Regions from separate parts of the Azospirillum baldaniorum genome, predicted to be linked through region 1. Evidence: predicted binding sites of a transcription regulator. Region 1 holds the regulator's gene; each other region holds the start of a gene.
The links. The regulator PhoB, encoded in region 1, activates phosphate uptake and scavenging genes when phosphate is short. The targets are predictions, from matches to a motif close to TNTCATAAAACTGTCA.
Positions count from the first base shown of each region.

Region 2: the regulator PhoB is predicted to act here: its motif matches at 1,843-1,858, upstream of Sp245p_RS17525 (RNA degradosome polyphosphate kinase).
Region 3: the regulator PhoB is predicted to act here: its motif matches at 1,463-1,478, upstream of Sp245p_RS18490 (Na/Pi cotransporter family protein).

Region 1 is NZ_CP022253.1:390,355-395,006, forward strand. It holds gene pstA (phosphate ABC transporter permease PstA) at 1-363, shown strand, start outside; gene pstB (phosphate ABC transporter ATP-binding protein PstB) at 401-1,186, shown strand; gene phoU (phosphate signaling complex protein PhoU) at 1,232-2,032, shown strand; gene phoB (phosphate regulon transcriptional regulator PhoB) at 2,064-2,768, shown strand; gene Sp245p_RS01805 (hypothetical protein) at 2,906-3,178, opposite strand; gene Sp245p_RS01810 (DsrE family protein) at 3,184-3,621, opposite strand; gene Sp245p_RS01815 (HesA/MoeB/ThiF family protein) at 3,645-4,433, opposite strand; gene Sp245p_RS01820 (hypothetical protein) at 4,504-4,652, opposite strand, start outside.
Region 2 is NZ_CP022254.1:682,128-686,779, reverse strand. It holds gene Sp245p_RS17535 (CYTH and CHAD domain-containing protein) at 1-1,152, opposite strand, end outside; gene Sp245p_RS17530 (SixA phosphatase family protein) at 1,224-1,742, opposite strand; gene Sp245p_RS17525 (RNA degradosome polyphosphate kinase) at 1,960-4,107, shown strand; gene Sp245p_RS17520 (Ppx/GppA family phosphatase) at 4,127-4,652, shown strand, end outside.
Region 3 is NZ_CP022254.1:898,005-902,656, forward strand. It holds gene Sp245p_RS18490 (Na/Pi cotransporter family protein) at 1-1,357, opposite strand, end outside; gene Sp245p_RS18495 (DMT family transporter) at 1,542-2,441, opposite strand; gene Sp245p_RS18500 (LysR substrate-binding domain-containing protein) at 2,546-3,421, shown strand; gene Sp245p_RS18505 (HNH endonuclease family protein) at 3,541-4,326, shown strand; gene Sp245p_RS18510 (GGDEF domain-containing protein) at 4,471-4,652, shown strand, end outside.

The sequences.
Region 1 (4,652 bases):
CCGCCGTCGATCCGCGAAGCGGCGCTGGGCGTCGGCGCCTCGCCGCTGCAGACGGTGACGCACCATGTCCTGCCGCTGGCCCTGCCGGGCATCCTGACCGGCACCATCATCGGCATGGCCCGCGCGCTGGGCGAGACGGCGCCGCTGCTGATGATCGGCATGGTCGCCTTCATCGTGGACATCCCGGGCGGCCTGACCGACAGCGCCACGGCCATCCCGGTGCAGATCTACATGTGGGCGGACAGCCCCGAGCGGGCCTTCACGGAGCGCACCTCCGCGGCGATCCTGATCCTGCTCGCCTTCCTCATCCTGATGAACGGCCTGGCCGTCTTCCTGCGCAAGAAATTCGAGAGGCGTTGGTAACCCCATGAGCGTCCAGACCCACATCCCGGCCACGGCCATGCCTTCGCGTCCCGCCGCCGGCATCCACGGCACCAAGATGGTCGCCCGCGACGTCAAGGTGTTCTACGGGGCCAAGCAGGCGCTCAAGGGCATCAACCTGGAAATCCAGGAAAACCGCGTGATGGCGCTGATCGGCCCGTCCGGCTGCGGCAAGTCGACGTTCCTGCGCTGCCTGAACCGCATGAACGACACCATCGAGAACTGCCGCGTCGAGGGGCTGATCGCGCTCGACGGCGAGGATGTCTACGGCAAGTCCATCGACGCCGTGCAGCTCCGCGCCCGCGTCGGCATGGTCTTCCAGAAGCCGAACCCGTTCCCGAAGTCGATCTACGACAACATCGCCTACGGCCCGCGCATCCACGGCATCGCCAGCCACCGCGACGAGATGGACGAGATCGTCCAGACCTCGCTGAAGCGCGCCGGCCTGTGGAACGAGGTGAAGGACCGCCTGCGCGAGCCGGGCACCGGCCTGTCCGGCGGCCAGCAGCAGCGCCTCTGCATTGCCCGCGCCATCGCCGTCAGCCCCGAGGTGATCCTGATGGACGAGCCCTGCTCGGCGCTCGACCCCATCGCGACGGCCCACATCGAGGAGTTGATCGACGAGCTGCGCGAGAACTACACGATCGTCATCGTCACCCACAACATGCAGCAGGCGGCCCGCGTCTCCCAGAAGACCGCCTTCTTCCATCTGGGCGACATGGTGGAGTGCGACGACACCGAAGAAATCTTCACCAACCCGCGGGACGAGCGCACCCAGGGCTACATCACCGGCCGCTACGGCTGATCTCCCGCCTCGCCGCGAATCCTCCATCAGCGAAGGACGTGAAGCATGAGCACCGAACACATCGTGCGCTCCTTCGCGCACGAACTTGAGCGCCTGTCCAACCTGATCACCCAGATGGGTGGCGTCGCCGAGGCGCAGGTGGACGCCGCCGTGAAGGCGGTGGCCCGCCGGGACGTCGCGCTGGCCGCCCAGGTCATGCAGGCCGACCAGCGCATCGACGCCTACGAGCGCGACATCGACGCCGAGGCCGTGCGCCTGCTCGCCCTGCGCCAGCCGCTGGCCCAGGACCTGCGCGAGATCGTGTCGGCGCTGAAGATCGCGTCGGACCTGGAGCGGATCGGCGACTACGCCTCCAACATCGCCAAGCGCTCGCTGGCGCTGGCCCAGGTGCCGGTGGTGCGCCCGGCGGTGGCCATCCCGCGCATGGGGCGGCTGGTCGAGTCGATCATGAAGGACGTGCTGGACGCCTACATCGAGCGCGACGTCCAGCGCGCCATCGCCGCCTGGGAGCGCGACGAGGAGCTGGACGACCTCTACACCAGCCTGTTCCGCGAAGTCCTGACCTACATGATGGAGGACCCGCGCAACATCACGCCCTGCACGCACCTGCTGTTCATGGCGAAGAACCTGGAGCGGATCGGCGACCACGCCACCAACATCGCCGAGACCATCCATTATCTGGTGGTCGGGACGACGCTGCGCGCGGCGCGTCCGAAGAACGACGGCAGCAGCTTCGCCGTGGTCGAGCCGGGCGGTTCGGTCATGGATGCGGCCACGGAGGCTGTGGAACGGGGATTGCCGCGGGACGGCGGCCCGGATAACGATGGAGCGGGACATGCCGCGTGACGGCGAGACGCGCAGTGGGAGCGGGACAAGCATGAATTCGGCGCTGAAGCCGCTCGTTCTCATCGTCGAGGACGAAGCCGACATCGTGACGCTGCTGAAGTACAATCTGGAGAAGGAAGGCTTCCGCGTGAACGCCGCAACCGACGGCGAGGAGGCCCTTCTGCTGGCCGGCGAGCAGACGCCGAACATCGTCCTGCTCGACTGGATGCTGCCGCTGATGTCGGGCCTGGAGGTCTGCCGCCAGATGCGCCGCAACAGCAAGATGCGCGACATCCCGATCATCATGCTGACCGCCCGCGGCGAGGAGGCGGACCGCGTGCGCGGCCTGAATTCCGGCGCCGACGACTACATCACCAAGCCCTTCTCCCCGACCGAGCTGGTCGCCCGCATGCGCGCCGTGCTGCGCCGCTCAGCCCCTGGCATGACCGACGAGACTCTGCAGTTCGCCGATGTGACCATGGATCTGGCCGCCCACCGGGTGCGCCGGAACGGGCGCGACGTGCATCTGGGGCCGACCGAGTTCCGCCTGCTGCGCCATTTCATGCAGCACCCCGGCCGTGTCTTCTCGCGCGAGCAGCTTCTCGACGTGGTGTGGGGCCATGACGTCTATGTCGAGCCGCGCACCGTTGACGTGCACATCCGCCGCCTGCGCAAGGCGATGAACGAGGAGACGGAGATGGACCTGATCCGCACCGTCCGCTCGGCCGGCTACGCGCTGGACAGCAAGTCCATCTGAACGAAATGCCCAAGCGCTGACCTTGCCCCCACCCTAACCCTCCCCCGCTTCGCAGGGGAGGGGACAGCCGCCGCTTCGCGACCATCTCCCTCCCCTGCGAAGCGGGGGAGGGCCGGGGTGGGGGCTCGTTGCGAAAGCTACCCCTCCAGCAGCCCCACCGCCTCCCGCAAAATCGCCACCTTCGGGCCGAAGCGCTTCGCCGGGTCGCTGTCCTCGATGAAGCCGATCATCATGCGCAGGGCGTGCGCCACCCGCGGGGCGAGATCGGGATGCGCCGTCACATGCTGCGCCAGATGGACCAGCGCGTCCCGGTAGGGCCGGCCCTCGAAGCCCTCCGCGGCGATCGCCTCGAAGCGGTTCGCGTGTTCGATCACCAGGCTGTGGTCCACCGGGCTGTGGTCGTCGGTCATGGTGCTCACACGAACAGGATCGCGCCGGTCTTCGGCGCGTCGTTCAGGAAGGTGACGACACCGCCGGTCTTCACCGGCACGTCGGGGCGCAGCGGCACACCGGCAGGCAGGCCGAGCGCGCGCAGGCCCATCTCGCAGGCCATGACCGTGACCTTGAGCATCACGCAGGCTTCCAGCAACTCCTCGAACCCGGCCAGCCCGTTGGCGGTGAAGGCGGCGTCGCGTTCCGCCGGGCGGCGGCCGTCGTCGGCGGGATCCAGCCGGTGCCAGCCCGGCGCGCCGTCGGAGTCCCCGGCCAGCAGCGTGTTCAGCGCGCGGCCGGTGAAGAACAGCGTGACCTTGCGGTTGGTCGCCGCCGCCGCGCTGGCCATCACCAGGGCGTAGTGCACCCGGTCGAAGCCGCCCGCAAACAGGACGATGGACAGGTTTTCAGGACCTTCCATGGGGAGAACCTCTCAGCCGCCGCTCAGTGGGCGGACAGGTCGTGGATGGTCGGGTGGGTGCCGCACAGGGGGCAGTCCGGGTCGCGGCGCACGGTGATGCGCTGGAAGGAGGCGTGCAGCGTGTCCAGCATCATCAGGCTGCCCGACAGGCCTTCGCCGATGCCCATGATTTCCTTCAGCACCTCGGTCGTCTGGAGCGAACCGACGAAGCCGGCCAGCGCTCCCAGCACGCCGCCCTCGGAGCAGGACGGCACCAGACCGCGCGGCGGCGGCTCCGGGAACAGGCAGCGGTAGCAGGGGTGCGGATCGCCGAGATGCGCCTTGAAGGTGGACACCTGACCGTCGAAGCGCAGGATCGCCGCCGACACCAGCGTCTTCTTCGCGAAGTAGCAGGCGTCGTTCAGCAGGAAGCGCGTGGCGAAATTGTCCGACCCGTCGGCCACGATGTCGTAGCGGCCGATCAGGTCCAGCGCGTTGTCCTTCGTCAGGCGCGTCTTGTGCACCTCCACCGCCACGTCGGGGTTCAGCGCGCGGATGCGGGCGGCGGCGCTCTCCACCTTCGGAACGCCGAGCGACGACTCGTCGTGGATCACCTGCCGTTGCAGGTTGGACAGGTCCACCGTGTCGTCGTCGATGACGCCGATGGTCCCCACCCCCGCCGCGGCGAGGTAGAGCAGGAGCGGTGCGCCCAGCCCGCCGGCCCCGACGACCAGGACGCGGGCGCGCAGAAGCGCCTCCTGCCCGATGCCGCCGACCTCCGGCAGGATGATGTGGCGGGAATAGCGGTGAAGCTGAGTGTCGGTGAAATCCATGATCCGCAGAATAGCGCGGAACGCCCCATGCCGCGCAAGCCCCTCGGTCGGGCTCCTGCGGCGGGCTGCGTCAGGCGAGCAGGCTCATCTTGTAGGGGGTGGTCTTCGACGTGCTGGACGATTTGTTCGCGTCCTCCGCCGCCCACTGCTTCAGCCGCGCCTCGCGCTCCCGCATGATCTTGTCGAACGGCCGTTCCTCGGTCGACTCGGGCGTCTTGG
Region 2 (4,652 bases), on a different contig from region 1:
GGACTGCCACGCCCCGTCTTCCAACCAGGCGCCGAGCGCCAGGATCAGCCCGGTGCAGCGCGGCGACTGGATTGCCTCCACCGCCGCCAGTGCGGGCGCCCGGCGGGCTTCCCGCACCGCGGCGGTCAGCGCGGCGATTCCGTCGGCGGGGGCCTTTTCCGTCGCCGCGAAGGGGGCGATCCCGTGGGACAGCAGCACGTCCCAATCGCGCGCCGGGCCGAGCTGGCGGGAGAACCAGCGGATGTCGTTCCCGGCGCGGCAGGCGTCCGGCACCCCGGCCAGGGGACGAAACAGACGGATGGCGGTGCGCAGGCGGCGCAGCGCGACGCGCATCTGGTGCAACCCCTCGACATCGCCGCCGGCCAGGGCGCAGGCCTCGTTGGCGAGCAGCAGGCGCAGGCCGTGCCGCACGATGTGGCGATAGGCCTCGGCCACCGTGGTGACCGGGGTCAGGCCCAGCGGTTCCGGCAGGACGGGGGCGGGCAGGCGCCCGGTGACGAGACGGTCGCCGATCTCCGCCTTGCTTTCCGTCCCGATGCGAACCGGCACGCGGCGCTGAAGCGTCAGCGCGATGTCGAACAGGCGGCCGATGCGGCCCGATTTCAGCTCCAGCTCGACCTCGCTGATCCGGGCGCAGGCGTTGCCGGCGGTGATCTGGCCGTCGTCCACCGCCACCTCGATGGAGGTCAGGGCGTCCGGGCGGACGAGCAGGGTGGTGCGCCGGAACTCCGTCGTGAATTGCGGAACCAGCGCCGCCCGCGCGTCCTCCGGCACCAGGGCGGCCACGCCCTCGGCGTCGAGGGGCGTCATGTCGGGGGCGGCCGTGGGGATGGCCCAGTCCCATTTCTTGCGGATGGCCACCGCGGCCGAATCGCCGGGGGTGGCGGCGTTGATGGTCTTCAGCGTCTGGACGAAGCGGTCGCCGTCCTGGCGCACCCGCAGGGCCACGCCCCCCAGGAACAGCCGCCGGTCCGGCGTGTCATAATAGACGGTGCGCAGGTCGCGGACGGCCGGCGCGCCCTCCGCCTTCTCCTTCAGCGCGGGCAGGTCGGCAACGCGGGACAGATCGCGCGGATCGAGATGGAGCTTCATCTCCACCTCGCGCACGGCGGAGACCGCGGTGGGTGCGGCATTCTGGGGCGCGGAAGACACGGGGGGCGACTCCTGCTCGGTTCCGGGCCTGCTCTGTTAAGGGTTGAAATACCCCATTTGGCAAAAGGGCGTTAAGAGAGTTTCCGCGGCAGGATGAAATCGGCCAGCCGTCCCGCCCCGCTGTCCAGGTCGGCCCAGCGGGCCGCTTCGAACAGAATGACGGCGCAGGCACCGGTCGGAAACTTCTCCGCCAGCGCCGCGCGGTGCCGCTCCTCGCCGCTGCCGGTCAACTCGCGGGCGAGGTCGTGGAGGTCCGGGTTGTGGGCGACCAGCATCAGCGACGACGCTGAGTCGGGCGCATCGCGCAGCCGTTCCAGAAGGACCCCGGCGCCGCACAGGTAGAGGCCCCGCTCGCGCTCCACCGGGATGTCCGGCGCGTCCATCACCTCCAGCAGGCGGTCGGCGGTGTCCGCCGCGCGCCGGGCGGTCGAGCACAGCACCAGCCCGATGCGCGCTCCGCGGTCCTTCAGCTCGTGGCCGACCAGCCGGGCCGCCTTCCTGCCCCGCGGCGCCAGCGGGCGGTCGTGGTCGTCCAGGGAGGGATCGTCCCACGCCGACTTGCCATGGCGCATGAGATACAGGGTCTTCATCGAGGCGGTCCCTTCCTGTCCGGATCGCGCTCCGGCGGGATGCGCCGGGGGTGCGACTGTTTTCGCAGCGGTATTATCGTGGCGGCAGTATTATGCTGTCTGACCCAAAACCGTAACGTAGTTGGGGTAGGTTGCTTGGCCCGTCGACCGCGGCGGGGCGGTTCGGCCCGACCGGACTGTAGCGGCACCACCCATCACGCAAAAGCCCGAGGCTGCTGTGACCGAACTTCAGGACTTGGAAGCGACCTGCATCGAAGCGGACGCGCCGGAGCGCTTCATCAACCGCGAACTGTCGTGGCTGGCCTTCAACCAGCGCGTCCTGGATGAGGCGTCCAACCCGAACCACCCGCTGCTCGAGCGGTTGAGGTTCCTGTCGATCTCCTCCAGCAACCTCGACGAATTCTACATGGTCCGCGTCGCCGGCCTGAAGGGGCAGGTGGCGGCGGGGGTGAAGACCCCCAGCGCCGAGAACCTGACCCCGGCCCAGCAGCTCACCGCGGTGAACCAGCGCATCGTCGAGCTGATGAACGCGCAGCAGACCATGTGGCGCAGCCTGAAGCAGGACCTGCGCGAGGCCGGCATCATGGTGGTCGACGCCGAGGACCTGACCGAGGGGGAGAAGGACTGGCTCGAGGCCAAGTTCCTCGACGACATCTTCCCCATCCTGACGCCCATCGCCGTGGACCCGGCGCACCCGTTTCCCTTCCTGCCCAACCTGGGCTTCTCGCTGGCGCTGCAACTGCACGAGCCGGTGAAGGGGCGGCACCTCGACGCGTTGGTCCCGCTGCCGGCGCAGCTCGACCGCTTCATCCGCCTGCCGGGGTCGGAGATCCGCTTCATCCAGCTGGAAAAGCTGGTGATGCTGTTCATCGACCGGCTCTTCCCGCCGTTCCAGGTCAAGGCCCACGGCGTCTTCCGCGTCCTGCGCGACAGCGAGATGGAGATCGAGGAGGAGGCGGAGGATCTGGTCCGCACCTTCGAAAGCGCGCTGAAGCGCCGCCGCCGCGGCAGCGTCATCCGGCTGGCCACCGACGCCGGCATGGCCGCCGACCTGCGCGAATTCCTGCGCCACGAACTGCGCGTGTCGAACGACGACGTGTTCATCCTCGATGGGCTGATCGGCCTGTCGGACACCCGCCAGCTGATCGTCGACGAGCGGCCCGATCTGGTCTTCCGCCCCTTCAACGCCCGCTTCCCGGAGCGCATCCGCGACTTCGGCGGCGATTGCTTCGCGGCCATCCGCGACAAGGACATCGTCGTCCACCACCCGTACGAGAGCTTCGACGTGGTGGTGCAGTTCATCCGGCAGGCGGCGCGCGACCCGCAGGTGGTCGCCATCAAGCAGACGCTCTACCGCACCAGCAAGGACAGCCCGATCGTCGCCGCGCTGATCGAGGCGGCGGAGGCCGGCAAGTCGGTGACCGCCTTGGTCGAGCTGAAGGCCCGCTTCGACGAGGAGGCCAACATCCGCTGGGCGCGCGACCTGGAGCGCGCCGGCGCCCAGGTCGTCTACGGCTTCGTCGATCTGAAGACGCACGCCAAGGTGTCGCTGGTGGTGCGGCGCGAGAACAAGGCGCTGCGCAGCTACGTCCATTTCGGGACGGGCAACTACCACCCGATCACGGCGAAGGTCTACACCGACCTGTCCTTCTTCACCTGCGACCCGGCGCTCTGCCACGACGCGGCGGTGATGTTCAACTACATGACCGGCTACGCCACGCCGAAGCTCTTGGAGAAGATCGCCATCGCCCCGATCACGCTGCGCCAGAAGCTGGGCCAGCTGATCGACGCGGAGGTCGCCAACGCCGCCGCCGGCAAGCCCGCCCACATCTGGGTGAAGCTGAACTCCCTGGTCGATTCGGAGATCATCGACCGGCTCTACAAGGCGTCGCAGAAGGGCGTGCAGATCGACATGGTGATCCGCGGCATCTGCTGCCTGCGCCCCGGCGTCAAGGGCCTGTCGGAGAACATCCGGGTGCGCAGCATCGTCGGGCGCTTCCTGGAGCACGGGCGCGTCATCTGCTTCGCCAACGGCCAAGCGCTGCCCAGCCCGCAGGCCAAGGTCTTCATCTCCTCCGCCGACTGGATGACGCGCAACCTGGACCGCCGCATCGAGACGCTGGTGCCCATCGAGAACCCGACGGTGCACGAGCAGGTGCTTGACCAGATCATGGTCGCCAACCTGAAGGACGAGGCGAACACCTGGAAACTCGGGCCCGACGGCGTTTATCATCGGGTGGAGGCTGGTCCGGACGCGTTCAGCGCCCATAACTATTTCATGACGAACCCCAGCCTGTCGGGCCGCGGCAGCGCGCTCAGCAGCAAAAAGACGCCGCCGCGGTTGAAGCTGCGTACGGTCATCTGATTGAGGACATCGGTTGCTTATGACGCCGGCGCAGGAACACACGGTTGCCACCAAGGCCGTCGAGAAGGTCGCCGATAGGGGCGAGCGGATCGCGGTCATCGACATCGGGTCCAACTCGATCCGGCTCGTCGTCTATGACGCTCTGAAGCGGTCGCCCCTGCCGGTCTTCAACGAAAAGGTCCTGTGCGGGCTCGGCCGCGGGGTGGAGAAGACCGGCTGCCTGAACCCGGACGGCGTGATCCAGGGCCTGGAGGCCCTGGAGCGCTTCGCCCTGCTCGTCGCGGGCATGCGCGTCGGGCGGCTGGACGTCATCGCCACGGCGGCGGTGCGCGACGCCACGGACGGCCCGGCCTTCATCCAGCGAGTGAAGGACCGCACCGGCCTCGACGTCAGCGTCATCAGCGGCGAGGAGGAGGCGCGGCTGTCCGCCATGGGCGTGCTGTCCGGCACCCCCGCCGCCGATGGACTGGTCGGCGACCTCGGCGGCGGCAGCCTGGAGCTGGTGCGGCTGGAACGCGGCGTGATCGGCGAGCATCTGACGATGC
Region 3 (4,652 bases), on a different contig from region 1:
GGATGCCGAGCGCCGTGCGCAGGTTCTCCACCGTGCGGCGGTGCAGCTCCTCGACCTCCCGGAAATCCTCCGGCGCGAAATGCAGATGGTGGCGGATGCGCTTGGCGGCGAGTTCCATCAGGCTCTTGTCGATGATGTCGCCGATGTGCTCCAGGTTGATGGCGAAGGCCATCAGGTCGTCGACGCGCCGTGTCTCCTCGGCATCGAGATGATGGCGGCCGAGCTTGGCGAGGTAGAGCTTGAGGGCGGTGTGCAGCCGGTCCACCCGGTCGTCGGCGCGGCTGACCTCGGCGATCGGGCGCTCGTCGTTCTGGCGCAGGGCGGTCAGGCTGCGGCACAGCATGTCCTCCACCAGATCGCCCAGCCGCAGGGTCTCGCGCACCGCACCCGCGATGGCGACGGATGGTGTCTCCAGCGCCGACTCGTCGAGATGCCGGGGCGTCGCCGCGTCCTCGCCCGCGTCCTCCGGTTGGGGCAGTAGCCCTTCGGTCAGCCGGGCGAGCGGCGTCACCAGAGGCAGAAAGAGCAACGCCAGCGCCACGTTGAAGGCGACGTGCGCGCTGACCACCGCCGTCAGCGGGGCCATGCCGGCCAGGAACGAGGCGGCCATCGGCACCAGCGGCAGGGCCAGCAGCGACCCGGTCACCCGGACCAGCAGATTGCCCAGCGGCACCCGCCGCGCCATCGCTCCGTCCGCCGACGTCGCCAACACCGCCGGCACCGCACCGCCCAGATTGGCGCCCAGGACCAGCGCCACCGCCGTCTCGGTCCCGATCACCCCCGCCCCGGCCAGCGACCCCGCCAGCATCACCGTGGCGAGGCTGGAATGCACCGCCGCGGTCAGGGCCGCCGCGACGATCAGGGCGAACAGCGGCTCGCCGCCCAGCGCCTCCAGCATCGCCTGGACCAGCGCCGACTCCCGGACCGGCAGGGTGGCCGCACCCAGCAGCTTCAGGGCGAGCAGCATCAGCCCGATGCCGACCAGGATGCGGGCCAGCGCCCGCCGGCCGCGATGCTCGCCGCCCAGCGCGTGCAGCGCCCCGCCGAGCAGCAGCAGGCTGGGCGACAGCCAGTGCAGGTCGACGGCGAGCAGCCGGGCGACGAGGCTGGTCCCGACGTCGGCGCCCAGCATCACCGCCAGCGCCATGGGGGTGGTCATGAAGCCCTGCCCGGCCATCGAGGCGGTCATCAGGGCGGTGGCCGTGCTGCTCTGCACCGCGATGGTGGCGGCGACGCCGGCCAGGAAGGCGGCCAGCCGGTTGCGCGTGCCGTAGCCGACCCAGCGGCGGACCGCCGCCCCGCCCCACCGGAAGACACCCGTCCGCACCAGCCGCAGCGCCCACAGCAGCAGCGCCACGGCGCCGAGGATGTCGATCAGGACCAGGGTGGGCGAGATGGCGGCGGTCGTGATGGCGGGCCTCCCGGCGTGTGGGCCTCAACAGCAGGACGATGGAGCGGGACGAGTCATGAAAACGTAACAATCGTAGGGCGCAACCTGATCCCCCGCGAAAGGCGTATCCCTTTTTGCCAGGACGCGGCCCTTACCCCCGCGTCACCAACCGGATGCCCAAGGCCACCGGCAGGATGCCGAGCAGGTCCCAGGGCTGCACCGTCTCGCCCAGCAGCGCCCAGCCGAACAGCATGCCCAGAGGCGGCATCAGGAAGTGATAGGCGCTGGCCTCCGTGGCGCTCGTCCGCTGCAGCAGGCGGAACCACAGCAGGTAACCGCCGATCGACACCACCAGCGCCTGATAGACCAGCGACCCGGCGAAACCGGCGGTCAGCCGGATCGACCCGGCGTCCTCCAGCAGCAACCCAAGGGGCAGCAGCGCCAGCCCCGCCGCCAGCACCTGCACCCCGGTGCCGGCGAGCAGCCCCGCCCGCGGCGCCAGCCGTTTGAACAGCAACGTCCCCACCGACAGCGCCACCAGCGCGCCGATCGCCAGGACGATGCCCAGCGGCGCGTCCGTCCCGCTGCCCAGCCGCCCGCGGACCACCAGCGCCACCCCGGCCACCCCCAGCGCCAGCCCCACCGCCTTGCGCCGGTTCATCGCCTCGCCCAGCAGCAGGGCGGCCAGCGCCGCGGTCAGCACCGGGTTGGCGCTGACGATCAGCGCCGTCAGGCCGGAGGACACGTAGGTCATGCCGCTGTAGCTCAGCCCCAGATAGAGCGCGTGGTTGAGCAAACCGAGCAGCGCCAGCAGGGCGAGGGTCCGCCCGGCCATCCCCCGATACTCGCCACGCCACGCCGCGACGGCGGCGAGCAGCGCCCCGGCCATCAGAAAGCGGAAGGCCAGCAGCAGCAGCGGCGGGCAGTCGGCCAAGCCGATCTTCCCCGCGGCGAAGGCCGAACTCCAGGCGAGGCAGAAGGGCACGACCAGGGCGAGCGGCGCCGCCCGGGGGTCGGTCAGGGGTAAGGAATGTGTGGCGGCGTGCGTCATGGCCGGTCCTCTCCCATGCGGAAGGCTGTGCGTTGGAGAGAGGATGGCGCGGGACCTTTCCATTTGGAAATTGGATGGTATCATCCATTGCATTCGAAATTTGAATGGTCGGTCCGATGCGCGAGATGGATCTGGGACTGCTGCGCACCTTCGTCTCGGTGGTGGATGCCGGCGGCTTCACGCGGGCCGGGGAGCGGGTTCACAAAACGCAATCGACGGTCAGCCAACAGATCCGCCGGCTGGAGGAGCAGGTCGGCCTGCCTCTTCTCGACCGCAACAGCCGCACCGTCGCGCTGACCGACGACGGCGAGCGGCTGCTCGGCTACGCCCGCCGGCTGCTGGCTCTGAACGACGAGGCGAACGCCGTGCTGTCCGGGCGCCCGGCGGCGGAGGTGGTGCGGCTCGGCGTGCCGGAGGATTACGCGGTGGAGCGGCTGCCCCGCCTGCTCGCCGACTTCGCGCGGGCGAACCGGCGGCTGCGGCTGGACGTCCGCTGCGACCTGTCGGTGCGGCTGCGCGCCGATGTGGAGTGCGGGGACCTCGACATCGTCCTGGTCAAGCAGGAACCCAGCCGCCCCGGCGCGCTGCGCGCGTGGCGGGAGCCGCTCTGCTGGGTCGGCCCGGCGGCGGAGGACCTGCACCGCGAGGACCCGCTGCCGCTGGTGCTCTTCCCGCAGGGCTGCGTCTACCGCAACCGCGCGGTGCATGAGCTGGAGCGCGCCGGGCGGCGCTGGCGGGTCGCCTATTCCAGCCCCAACCACGCCGGGGTGCGCGCCGCGGTGTCCGGCGGACTGGGCGTCAGCGTGCTTCCCCACAGCGCCCTGCCGCCCGGCGGCCGCTTCCTCGGCGTGGCGGACGGTCTGCCGGCCCTGCCGGAGACGGAACTGGCGCTGCTGACCGGAAGCACGGCGCGGGGTGCCGGGGTGGAAATGGTCACCGGCCTGCTGATGGAGAGCCTTCCGGAGCCGGTGTGGGCGTGACGGGGCTGCCCGGCCCGACCACTCCTCTCGCACCGTTGCGCCACATCCCCAAAGCGCCATAGAACAGCCCAGGAACCATATCCAGGTATGGCGAAGAACAGGGTTGAGGGACCAGGGGCATGGCGCGACGGAGGAGCGGAGCACCGCGGGGCGGCCGGAGAGGCCGTCCGCTGACGCTGGGCGGGCTGGTCGCCGTTCTGCTGGTGCTGGCCGCGGTCTATGCGACGGAGCGGTTCCACCTCGTCCCGCCCGGCACCTTGGATTCCATCCTGGGGGAGGAGAAGACCCAGCGCCAACGGCCCATCCCCCGCCCCGTCCCCGACGCCAGCATCGACTACGCCGCGGTCGCCGCCCAGCTCGACCGCATCCGGGTGGAGGAGGAGCGCCGCCGCGGCTATGTGCGGGATGAGTGGCCGCACTGGCTGACCATCGACTCCAAATGCCTGAACACGCGGGAGCAGGTGCTGATCCGCGATTCCGCGAAGCCGGCCAAGCTGTCGGCCAACGGTTGTTCGGTGCTGTCCGGCGTGTGGAACGACCCCTACACCGGCGAAACCTTCACCGAGCCGAAGCAGGTCGACATCGACCACCGCGTGCCGCTGGAGGAGACCTACGCCAGCGGTGGCTACGACTGGCCGCGGGAGAAGCGCGCGGCCTACGCCAACGACCTGAGCGACCCGCTGACCCTCGTCACCGTCTCGGCGGCGGCCAACCGCGCCAAGGGCTCGAAGGGACCGGAGGACTGGCTGCCGCCGCGCGAGGAGTACATCTGCGCCTATGTGGCGGGCTGGATCGCCGTGAAGGCGCGCTGGGAGCTGACCATGGACGAGCGGGAGCGCGTCACCGTCGGCAACATCCTGTCCGACTGCCGACGCACCGCCGTGGGGAACCGGCCGGCCCGCTGACCGGCCTTTCCAACAATTCCATGCGCCGGTATGCGCGGCGTCCCCTGATGTCGCTTTTGAAACCTAGCCAAAGTTGATAGAACATTCGTAAGCGGTCTTCCTGACGGAACGGCGGCGGGGTGTTGAAGGGAGCGGCCGGGCGTCATGGCGAGGGAACGCGGTCTGCGGACGACGGTGGCTCTGACCGGTGCCGTTCTGGTCCTTGGCGTCTCCGTCGTGCTGGCGGCACTGACCGGCCTGCGCTCCCGCGAGCGGATCGAGAGCGAGATCGGGCACTCGCTCGCGGAGGCCGCCCACAACATGGCCGACCGGCTGGACCGCTCCAT